DNA from 2 places in the Limnospira sp. genome. Region 2 is predicted to be linked to the other one. Evidence: riboswitches for the same ligand, from Rfam matches in the RefSeq annotation. Region 2 holds a riboswitch; the other holds the start of a gene.
The links. Region 2 has a riboswitch for cobalamin ahead of cobW (cobalamin biosynthesis protein CobW). Riboswitches for the same ligand answer to the same signal wherever they lie in the genome.
Positions count from the first base shown of each region.

Region 1: another riboswitch for cobalamin. It lies ahead of ACTIE0_RS18590 (energy-coupling factor ABC transporter permease); the one in region 2 lies ahead of cobW (cobalamin biosynthesis protein CobW).

Region 1 covers NZ_JBIMLI010000127.1:125-5,746, forward strand. The annotation lists gene ACTIE0_RS18580 (argininosuccinate synthase) at 1-1,192, opposite strand, end outside; gene ACTIE0_RS18585 (glycosyltransferase family 2 protein) at 1,315-2,241, shown strand; cobalamin riboswitch at 2,285-2,445, shown strand; gene ACTIE0_RS18590 (energy-coupling factor ABC transporter permease) at 2,466-3,221, shown strand; gene ACTIE0_RS18595 (energy-coupling factor ABC transporter substrate-binding protein) at 3,230-3,538, shown strand; gene cbiQ (cobalt ECF transporter T component CbiQ) at 3,539-4,342, shown strand; gene ACTIE0_RS18605 (energy-coupling factor ABC transporter ATP-binding protein) at 4,326-5,177, shown strand; gene ACTIE0_RS18610 (sensor domain-containing protein) at 5,185-5,622, opposite strand, start outside.
Region 2 covers NZ_JBIMLI010000013.1:36,653-42,274, reverse strand. The annotation lists gene ACTIE0_RS04140 (DpnII family type II restriction endonuclease) at 1-859, opposite strand, end outside; gene cobW (cobalamin biosynthesis protein CobW) at 1,194-2,246, opposite strand; cobalamin riboswitch at 2,389-2,534, opposite strand; gene ACTIE0_RS04130 (hypothetical protein) at 2,641-2,883, opposite strand; gene ACTIE0_RS04125 (chlorophyll a/b-binding protein) at 2,932-3,141, opposite strand; gene ACTIE0_RS04120 (ferrous iron transport protein A) at 3,356-4,024, shown strand; gene feoB (Fe(2+) transporter permease subunit FeoB) at 4,052-5,622, shown strand, end outside.

The DNA of each region.
Region 1 (5,622 bases), on a different contig from region 2:
TTTTTTCGGACCAAACGCGAGTGGGAAGACCCCAAACATAGATAAATCCTTCGGCGGCTTTGTGGTCAAATACATCTTCAGAACCGTAAGTAGCCAGGTCAAGGCTGTAGAGGGATTTGTCAGACTGGCGACCGACAATGTTGCAATTGCCTTTAAACAGTTTGACCCGTACAGTGCCGCTGACCCGTTCTTGAGTTTGTTTGATAAAGGCATCGATCGCACCTTTGAGGGGACTAAACCAGAGGCCATTATAGACAATTTGGCTATAGGTTTCCTCAATACCGCGTTTATAGCGGGTGACATCAGAAGTGAGAACCAGACTTTCAAGATCTCGGTGAGCCTGAATGAGTACAACCATGGCAGGGGATTCGTAAACTTCCCGAGATTTAATACCTACCAAACGATTCTCGATCATATCAATGCGTCCGATACCGTGGTTTCCGGCGATCGCATTTAAGCGAGAGATGAGGTCAACGCCGTTGAGTGCTTCCCCATTGAGGCTAACAGGAATGCCAGATTGAAAGCCAATTTCTAAATATTCTGGCTGGTCAGGAGTATCAGCGATCGCTTTAGTCATCCCATAGACATCCTCTGGGGGTTCAACCCAGGGGTCTTCCAGAGGTCCAGCTTCGATCGCCATACCAAGCAAGTTGCGATCGAGACTGTAGGGGGAAGACTTTTTAACGGGGAAGGAAATGCCAAATTTTTCCCCATAAGCGATCGTCTCTTCCCGACTCATACCCCATTCCCTAGCCGGAGCTAAAATCTTAATATTAGGGTTGAGAGCGCCGATAGAGACATCAAAGCGGACCTGATCATTGCCTTTTCCCGTGCAACCGTGAGCGATCGCATCTGCTCCGTATTTTTCGGCAACTTCCACCAAAACCTGAGCAATCAAAGGACGTGCTAAAGCCGTAGCCAGGGGGTAGCGGTTCTCATACAAAGCATTAGCTTGAATAGCCGGAAAAGCAAACTCCTGTACAAATCGCTGTTGTACATCAATCACTAAAGACTCACTCGCGCCAGAGTCGAGGGCCTTTTGTTTCACTGGTCCTAGTTCATCACCTTGTCCCAAGTCAACCGCCACAGTAATTACTTCAGCTACCCCAAACTCATTTTTGAGATAAGGAATACAGACAGAGGTATCTACACCACCAGAGTAGGCAAGTACAGCTTTTTCAGCGCGACCCATAATCTACCAAAGCTCCTAGATCAACAAACATTTCATTATCACCCCAATCGCCACCATTGAAAAGTAAGGCTGTAACAATTAGGTTATAGTTGCAGAGCATCGCCAACTGTCCCAGAAAATATATGTTTTTTAGCGTTGTTATCCCTACCTATAACCGTTTGCCGATTTTACAGAAGTGTCTGAGAGCATTGGAAAATCAAACCTATAGCGCCGCCGTGACTGGCTATGAGGTGGTGTTAGTCGATGATGGTTCCACTGATGGGACTGTGGAATGGTTGGGAACTAACACCCTCGAATTTCCCCATCTTCGCATCTACCAGCAAGACCACCAGGGACCAGCGGCGGCGCGAAATTTGGGAGTTGAACAGGCGAGGGGAGATCTGATTGTTTTTATCGATAGTGATTTGGTGGTAACTGATAGCTTTCTTGCCGCTCACGCTACCGCCTTAATTGCCAACTCTCAAAAAAGCGATCGCATCTTTACCTATGGTCGAGTTGTGAATACCTGCAATTTTGAAAATCCCACCACAGAACCCTATAAAATCACCGATTTTTCTGCCGCTTATTTTGCCACCGGAAATGTGGCGATCGCCCGCCATTGGCTAATCGAAGCCGGATTATTTGACCCTAAATTTCAGCTTTATGGTTGGGAAGACCTGGAACTAGGAGTTAGGCTAAAAAAATTAGGCTTAAAATTAATCAAATGCCCCGCCGCCGTCGGATATCATTGGCATCCCCCCTTTAACTTAGACCAAATACCCGCCCTAATTGAAAAAGAAAAACAAAGAGGCAGAATGGGGGTAGTTTTCTATCAAAAACATCCTACCTGGTCAGTCAAAATGATGATTCAAATGACCATTTTGCATCGGATACTCTGGGGCATTTTATCCCTAAGAGGTCAACTCAATGAAAGGACCATGGCGCATTTTTTACAGTGGTTAATTAATCGTGGTCAGCCTCAATTAGCCTTAGAAATTTCTCGGATTTTTTTAAATTGGTATAACGTCCAAGCCGTCCAACAATATTGGGCCAGGCGAGAGCAAACTTAATTAAATATTTGCCAGCTTGGTTCACTGTTGACCTACACATGATACAATAGCGCCAACTATAGGTTCTAGTGGGGAACAGCCACTAGGAGTAATGGGGAAAGTTCGGTGTAAATCCGGCGCTGTCCCGCAACTGTAATCAGATTTCCGGCTAATTTGTCCACCCCATCTGTGAGTCAGGATGCCCGCCTATAGTTATTTCTCACTCACAAATCTGCGAGGTACAGATGAGCAAAAATCATCGAATGATACACCTAATCGCCATGATTGGGTTAACATTTTATTTGGTAATAGGTGCAGCCACTCCAGCTCAAGCAATGCACATTATGGAAGGTTTTTTACCTATTACCTGGGCAATTTTTTGGTGGGTGTTAATCATCCCTTTCTGGGTTATTGGTTTTCAAAAACTCACCAAAATTACCCGAAACAACCCCGAACTAAAGCTATTAATTGCCCTAGCAGGAGCCTTTACGTTTGTCCTGTCAGCTCTAAAAATCCCCTCAGTTACAGGGAGTTGTTCTCACCCCACCGGAACCGGATTAGGAGTGGTTTTATTCGGACCGTCAGTGATGACAGTTTTAGGCAGTTTAGTCCTACTTTTCCAAGCCGTATTACTCGCTCACGGCGGTTTAACTACCTTGGGAGCTAATGTATTTTCTATGGCGATTGTCGGCCCTTGGGTTGCCTATGGCATTTATCAACTATTCTGCCAATTTAACCAACAAAAGTTAGGTATTTTCTTCGCAGCAGCCTTGGGAAGTTTAGCCACTTATTTAATTACCTCCATACAGTTAGCCGTAGCTTTTCCGGCTGCTTCTGGGGGGGTTATGGCTTCCTTTATCAAATTTGCGGGGATTTTTGCAGTCACTCAAATTCCCCTATCAATTAGTGAGGGACTATTAACGCTGGTAGTTTGGAATTGGTTAGAGTCCTACGCCTCAGAAGAACTGCAAACCTTGAAAATTGGGAAAGCTAATAGCTAAGTAAAATCATGACACCAACTTCTGATAAACCTGTAAAAAATGGCAATTTGTGGATGATTTTAGCTGTCGTTATTTTATCGGTAACGCCGCTAATTTTTATCCGAGGAGATTATGAGGGAGCCGATGAACAAGCCGAAAATCTCATCGGCGAAATTCAACCCAATTATCAACCCTGGTTTGAACCTATCTTAGAAGTTCCCAGTGGCGAAATTGAGAGCCTGTTATTTGTTTCTCAAGCTGCTATTGGTGCGGGTATCGTCGGCTATGTGATTGGCTTATATAAAGGCCGTAAACAAGGCAAAAATCGCTCATCCTAAATGTACCATCAAATTGATGCGATCGCCTATACCAATCGGTTAAGGTATTTACCCTCAGAACATAAGTTAGCCTTTGCCGCCATCCTGTTTTGTCTCAGTTTGGCGGCTCCCCCCCTCCTGCAAATATTGATCACCATTTGGGTGACAATTTGGGTCGTGATTTACGCTAAAATTCCCCTAGGAATTTATCTGAAATTGCAAGCCATCCCCTTCAGTTTTTGGTTAACTAGCATTCCCGCCTTACTATTGGGGGTGGTTAATTCAGCTAATATTGAATTAATTAAAACTGATATTATCTGGGAATTTAACCTAGGTAATATCTTGATATATTTCAGTAATCAAGGAATGCAACAAGCTGGTTTTCTACTAACTCGCTCCCTAGTTTTAAGCTCCTGTATGTATTTTCTTTTACTCACTACCCCCTTCGTCGAAATCATTAGAATTTTCCGTAAGATTGGCTGTCCCAGTTTAATCACAGAACTATTAATGTTAATGTATCGGTTTATTTTTATGTTAACTGAAACCGCTAGTCAATTATTAATCGCTCAACAGGTTCGTATCGGTTATGGTGACTGGAAAACTACAATCCGCAGTTTAGGAATTGTCACCAGTCAACTACTCCAACAAACCCTAGAAAATTATCGACAAATTTGTTTAGGATTAACCGCGCGGGGGTTTAACGGAGAGTTGCGGGTTTGGTCGGTTTCTCGCCATCAATCCAACCCTCGATATACCTGGGAAGGATGTTGTGGTTGTCTACTATTATTGGTGATTATTGGATGGTTGTATGTCATCGGAATTTGAGTTACTAGAATTTGATAATGTTCAGTATACTTACCCCGGTAGTCAGCAGCCAACTCTGGAAAATATCACTTGTCAATTTGGTAGATATCAGCGTTATGCTGTCATTGGACGTAATGGCTGCGGAAAAACTACCTTATTTCGATTAGCTAATGGGTTATATCGTCCTCAGTCCGGGGTGATTAGTTGGCGAGGTCAACCGCTACAATATAAACGGCGATGGTTGAATCAATTGCGCCAAAAGGTGGGTTTAGTGTTCCCAAATCCTGAACAGCAGTTAGTAGCAACTACCGTGTCAGAAGATATTTCCTATGGCTTGTGTAATTTGGGTTTATCTACCTCAGAAATTGCTCAACGGGTGCGCCAAATTTTGGCTGAATTTGATTTAGTGGGTTTGGCGGATTTCCCGATTAATTATCTGAGTTTGGGGCAGAAAAAAAGGGTGTCAATTGCTGATATAATGGTGTTGCAGCCACAACTCTTGTTTTTGGATGAACCTACGGCTTATCTTGACTCCTATCAAGTTACTAATTTTCACTGCTTATTAAATCAGATTCAACAGCGAGGAACTACTGTGGTTATCGCTACTCATAATTTGGATTTTGTCGAAGCCTGGGCGGATTGGGTTTTGGTACTTGATAGGGGAAAACTGGCTTTTCAAGGTACACCAGAAGCCGTTTTTAGTCAAAGTCAACAACTCCAAGATTTAGGTTTGGGGGTTCCTTTAGTGGGGGATTTAATTAATTGGTTACAAGCTGAGAATATGGCTTTATCTCAACCACAGTTAAATCAGATTCAGCAACAGATACGCGATCGCTATTGGCGGTCAAATTCTTAAAATTTGGTTAAAATTGGGCAGGTAGTGGTAATCCCCTTTGATCATGGTTTAATAATGCTTCTACCGCTTGACAATTGAGGGGACGGAAGAAAAAATAACCCTGTCCATATTTACACTTAAAATTCTGTAAATGGTGGAGTTGTTCGGCAGTTTCAATACCTTCGGCGATCGCATCCATCTTCAGACTTTCAGCCAAAGCCACAATGACCCGGACAATTTCCCGCTTATCCTCACCTTCGGGAATTTGACTAACAAATGAGCGGTCAATTTTGAGGATATCTACTGGGAATTTATGCAGATAACCCAACGAACAGTAACCTGTACCAAAGTCATCAATACAAATTTTGATTTGTTGTTGTTTGAGTTGTTGTAAAGTGGCGATCGCTAATTCCGGGTCATTCATAATCGCCGTTTCTGTAATCTCTAATTTTAACTCCGAACCCGC
Region 2 (5,622 bases):
AGTTACCGACTCCATCAATAATATAAATAATCTTGTAACCCAAGCCATCAATCTGCTCAAATCTTGATTTTGCTTGACCCGCTTTCCGCTCAATTGTGCTATTTGTGGTTTCCTGAAAGCTAATTTCAATTGCTATATATTTTTCACCTTTACTTACGACAATATCAAAGTTAGTGTCTCTTTTTCCTGTTTGCTTATGACTGACTCCAGGGATGGTAGAATTGAGGTTGATATTAATATCATTTTGATTTAAATTTTTACCTAAATATTGATATATATGACGTTGCAAAAGCTGACCTAAATCATTACTTTTAGCTCCTGCGGTAATACGGCTTAGATAAATATAACGCTGGCGTATAAACTCGGAAAGTTCATCATACTTACCCATTAATTGTCCAATCTGACATCCCCAAGTCTTAAAAATGCCAGAAATTTTAGGATTTGTTGAATCTCCAGCAAACAGGAGGACGACAATAATATCTTTATAAACTTCAGACAGAGTTTGTTTCCTTAACAGTAATTTCTGGCTGGAAACGTTGAGTTTTTGGTTTGATAATATTCCTGATATGGGTAACACCTGAAAACGATAACAAAATTGAGTGTTGTTCCAAATATACTCTAATTCTCCATCGGGGAACAATAAATCAAACTCTTGATTTAAACGTTGTAGTTTTTCACCTCCAAAATCTGCTAAGATCAGAAGGTGTTTGAGGAATAAATTAGCAGAGAGCTTTGATATTTCTAAAGTGGTAAATATATCTAGGGGATTTTCTAATTCCAAGGCTAGAATTGAGAGAAACTGCTGTTGGGTTTCAATCAGCACCGGGATAATACTCTGTTCGAGTTGTTGTTGAACCAAAAACTTTGGCTAGAATAAAGATGCTGACTGATGCAATTCCTCAATTGTTCGTTTTTGAACCATAGATGATTAAACAGTTTTTCTGTCAGAATTTGCGAACCATTGATCAAATGTGGGTATCCAAAGGTAAACCTATCATGACTTAGAGAGTGAACTAGATGGGGAATACCTGGGGGACGCAATATGGTATTAGGAGGAGAAGGTGGGATGGAGACGAGACGGAAAGTAGCGTAAAGTGTGGTTGTATTGGGGCTATTTTGGCGACGCTGTGAATTTTACTACTGTTTAAATAAGGACGATCGCATTATTAAAATCACCAAAATTGATAAGATTTCTACCTGTTTAACGCCATGGTTTCTGACTGCAAAGAAGTGGCTATTTGTTCTTGATTAAGACTACGACCAATAAACACCAGTTGAGTTTGGCGAGGTTCGTCGGCTTTCCAGGGGCGATCGAAGAAGGTATCAAATCGGTTTCCGACTCCTTGAACTACCATCCGCATGGGTTTATTTGCTACGGCTATAAAACCTTTGATGCGGTAGATTTCCCACTGCTGGGCGATCGCTTTTAATTGATTAACTAAACTGGCGGAGTCCTTAACTGGATCTAAGACTAAATGCACAGCATTGATATCATCATCGTGTTCGTGTTCTTCTTCCTGGTCATGGTGACTAGGGCGACTGTCCAGATGGTCTTCTACCGCTGCATTAAAGCCTAATAATATGTCAGGGTAAATTTTCCCTTGCTGACAGGAAACCACCTGCACTCCTGGGGTTAACTCCTGTTTTAGCCATTGTTGAACCCGGTTTTGAGACTCTCGATCAATGCGATCGCCTTTCGTCAAAAGTACCAAATCAGCACAAGCTAACTGGTCTTCAAATAACTCCTCGATTGGTGTTTCATGTTCCAAAGTTTCATCCGCTTGACGCTGCTTTTCTAAAGCCTCTAAATCTCCCACCAGTTGACCATTGGCTAGGGCTTCACTATCAACTACCGTAATCACACCATCTACCGTCGCTTTCGTGCGAATTTCCGGCCATCGGAAGGCTTGAACCAGTGGCTTTGGTAAAGCCAAACCAGAGGTTTCTATTAATATCGAATCAATCGCATCTTGGCGTTTAAGTAGTTCTTGCATAGTCGGCAAAAACTCTTCCTGGACGGTGCAACACAGACAACCATTCGCTAATTCGATGATATTAGTTTCCGTTTCTTCTTCGTCACAAACTTGGCAAGATTTGAGGATTTCGCCATCAATACCTACTTCGCCAAATTCATTGACTAATACCGCGATCCGACGACCTTGGTTATTTTGCAGTAAATGGCGGATCAGGGTGGTTTTTCCAGCCCCTAAAAATCCGGTGATAATGGTTACAGGAATTTTATGCACGGTTTTTTGACTCCTCCGAAATTATAGCGATTTGCTATCTATAAATGTTGAGATTTTCCTAGAGTTTAGATGGGCGATCGCTATGATATTTAGATTGTGAAAATACTAAATCAACCATCATCCATACCTCGCAGATGAATCAACAATAGGTTACTTATCGGCGGGCATTCTGACTGAGAGACTAACAGAGTCCCATCACAGTCGCGGGACAGCGCCGGACTTACACCGGACTTTCCCCCTTTCCTCTAAGGGCTGATTTCCCTTAGAACCGATATCGGGAATATCTTATCACAGGTTGGGCGAATTCGGGGAAAAACCAAAAAAGTCCCTGCTTATTTCTAAACAGGGACGGTTTGTTATTAGTGAATAGGGAGAGATAGGTAAATTTGATGACTTAGACTAAGTTAGTGAAAATCAAAGCCCCAATAGCGCCACTAACGGCGATCGCCATCAGTAAATTTGTAAAAAACCTGCCGTATTCTGCATTATAACCAAGGGCTTTGTCTTCCTGACCACCTGTGAAGAATAAAGACCAGGCTTGGTTAGCTGTAATTACTTCTGAGGTACTGTTAAAGTCCGGTCGAAAGATTACAGGTCCGATTAAGTATTTGTTAGGAAAGTTAAAATCTGTTTTCATACAAGTCTCCGAAATGCTACTGAATTATAGGTTGACAAAATCTGGGTTTTACAGGCTAGTTAACCAGCCAATTACACCATGTCCGGTTAATGCTTCTAAGGCTAGGGCGGATATAAACCCGATCATAGCTAGTCGTCCGTTGAGTTTCTCTGCGTATTTGTTGAAACCGAATTGTTGCGCTTCCTCTACATATACTTGGGGTTCGATCGCGTAAACATTTGCGCGTCCACCTTCTTCCATAATTTGTCCACGAACCATAGTATTTTTGCCTCTCTGACTTCTTGTAAACAAATGTAACACACTGCAAACAAATATTGCAAGGGGTTGACAAAATTAATTTTTGTAGTATAATTTTGTGCTTTTTCCAAACAAGGGGGTTTATTAAAAATTTATTAACAATGGGATTTTTACTTAGTTACATGGTATTAATTAAAATTAATTCTCAATTAGCTCAACAGAGAGCCAATAGATTATGGACAATGATAACTACTGTGCCGATGTATCCGTGAACGGCTTTGATGGTGGCTCAAGCTGGTCAGGATTTACTTACCTCAAAGACAACACTGGTCATGCTCGCACCATAAGTGAATCACCAGAATCATTGGTTGTAGTGGGCGAATCATCAATTCCGGGAACCTTTGCTTTGTCCGAGGCGAAGGTAGGCGATCGCTTATATATAGTTGCTCTCAATTGTGCCGGAGGCAATACCCGTCTAATGGGGATGGGGTTAATGCCAGGTGTAGAATTAAATGTCATTAGTTCCACAACCAGTGGATCAGTGATTATCGCCCTAGGCGACCATCGCTTAGGACTGGGGGCAGATATGGCTGAGAATATTCAGGTCGCCACAGAAAACCTCACCCAGTCGAAAAGGAAACTCTCATCAATGAATAAGACTAATGTTGTGCAGTTGCGCCATGCGGCGATCGGTTCTCGGTTGCGGGTGGTTGGTTATGACCCCGCCGCCCGTAGCTACAAACGGAAATTATTAGCCATGGGATTAACTCCAGGGGTGGAATTTACAGTCAAACGCCACGCACCTTTAGGAGACCCAACCCAAATTGAGGTCAGGGGATTTAACCTGAGTTTACGCAAAGACGAAGCAGATGCCCTCCAGGTGGCATTGATCAACCCATCCTAAAGGAGGAACAAAATTGTGAGTCAGTCTATGGAACTGAACCGCCAAACCGATAATAAGGCTGCGATGTCCTGTATTGCTTTGGTGGGAAACCCTAACTGTGGGAAAACGACCCTATTTAATGCTTTAACTGGTAGTAATCAGCGGGTAGGTAACTGGCCCGGAGTTACCGTAGAAAGGAAAGAGGGAAGCTATCGTTATCAAAACCAGGCCATCAAGGTGATTGACCTGCCAGGGGTTTACTCTCTGGACGTGGAAGATGCCAGCACTGGATTAGATGAACAGGTAGCGCGAGACTATTTACTATCGGGTGAAGCCACCTTAATTATCAATATCGTAGATGCGTCCAACCTAGAGCGAAATCTGTATCTAACCACCCAACTGCTGGAAATGGGTTTGCCGATCGCGATCGCCCTGAATATGATAGATATAGCCCAGCAGCGGCAAATTACCATTGATGCCCAACAATTAGGCGATCGCTTAGGCTGTCCGGTAATTCCCATGAGTGCTAGTTCTGGGCGAGGGGTAGAACAACTGCGGGAAATTGTCCGAGATGCCATACTTATGGCAGACCGCCCCCAAGCTAAAGTCGCCTATCCAGCCCTTATCGAAGCCGCCCTCAATGAAATTACCGAATCTATAGCCCAACAATATAACTACTTACCCCCAGACTATCGTTGGCAAAGTCTCAGTTTATTGCAATATGACGATCGCCAAAGTTTGGTTAATCAAGATGTCGTTAAGCAAATTGCCACCCACCGCCACCGCATACACCAAACCCTGGGAGAAGATATCGACTTATTGATTGCTGATGCGCGCTATAGCTGGATTCATCAGATGTTACAGGGTATCACACAGCGATCGGACCTAGTACAACAGCACGTTTCCGATCACATTGATCAGGTAGTCCTCAGTCGCGCCTGGGGTATACCCATTTTTTTGGTAGTCATGTACCTGATGTTCCTGATTTCCATTAACTTTGGCGGCGCATTTATCGACTTTTTTGAGATCGCCTTTGGTACCGTATTTGTAGATGGCATGGCTCATGGCCTTGAGCAAATTAACGCCCCCGGTTGGTTAATCGGTACTCTAGCCGAAGGAGTTGGCGGCGGTATCCAAACCACTGCTACATTTATCCCCCAAATTGGCTTAATGTTTATCTGTCTAGCCATCTTAGAAGACTCTGGCTATCTCGCCCGCGCCGCCTTTGTTATGGATCGGTTTATGCGGTTTATGGGGCTTCCGGGTAAGTCTTTTGTGCCAATGATGGTCGGTTTTGGCTGCAATATTCCCGGTATTATGGCAACCCGGACTTTAGAAAATCCTCGCGATCGCCTAATGACCGTCTTAATGAATCCCTTTATGTCCTGTGGGGCGCGCCTGCCAGTTTATGCCCTGTTTGTAGCCGCATTTTTCCCCAGAAACGGACAAAATATCGTTTTCTTGCTTTACATCATCGGGATTTTAGCAGCCGTGTTCACCGGGTTAGTCATGAAGCATACCCTCTTACGCGGTCAATCTGCACCCTTTGTCATGGAATTACCCCCCTATCATATTCCCACCGCCAAAGGTGTATTAATCCGCGCTTGGGAAAGGTTAAA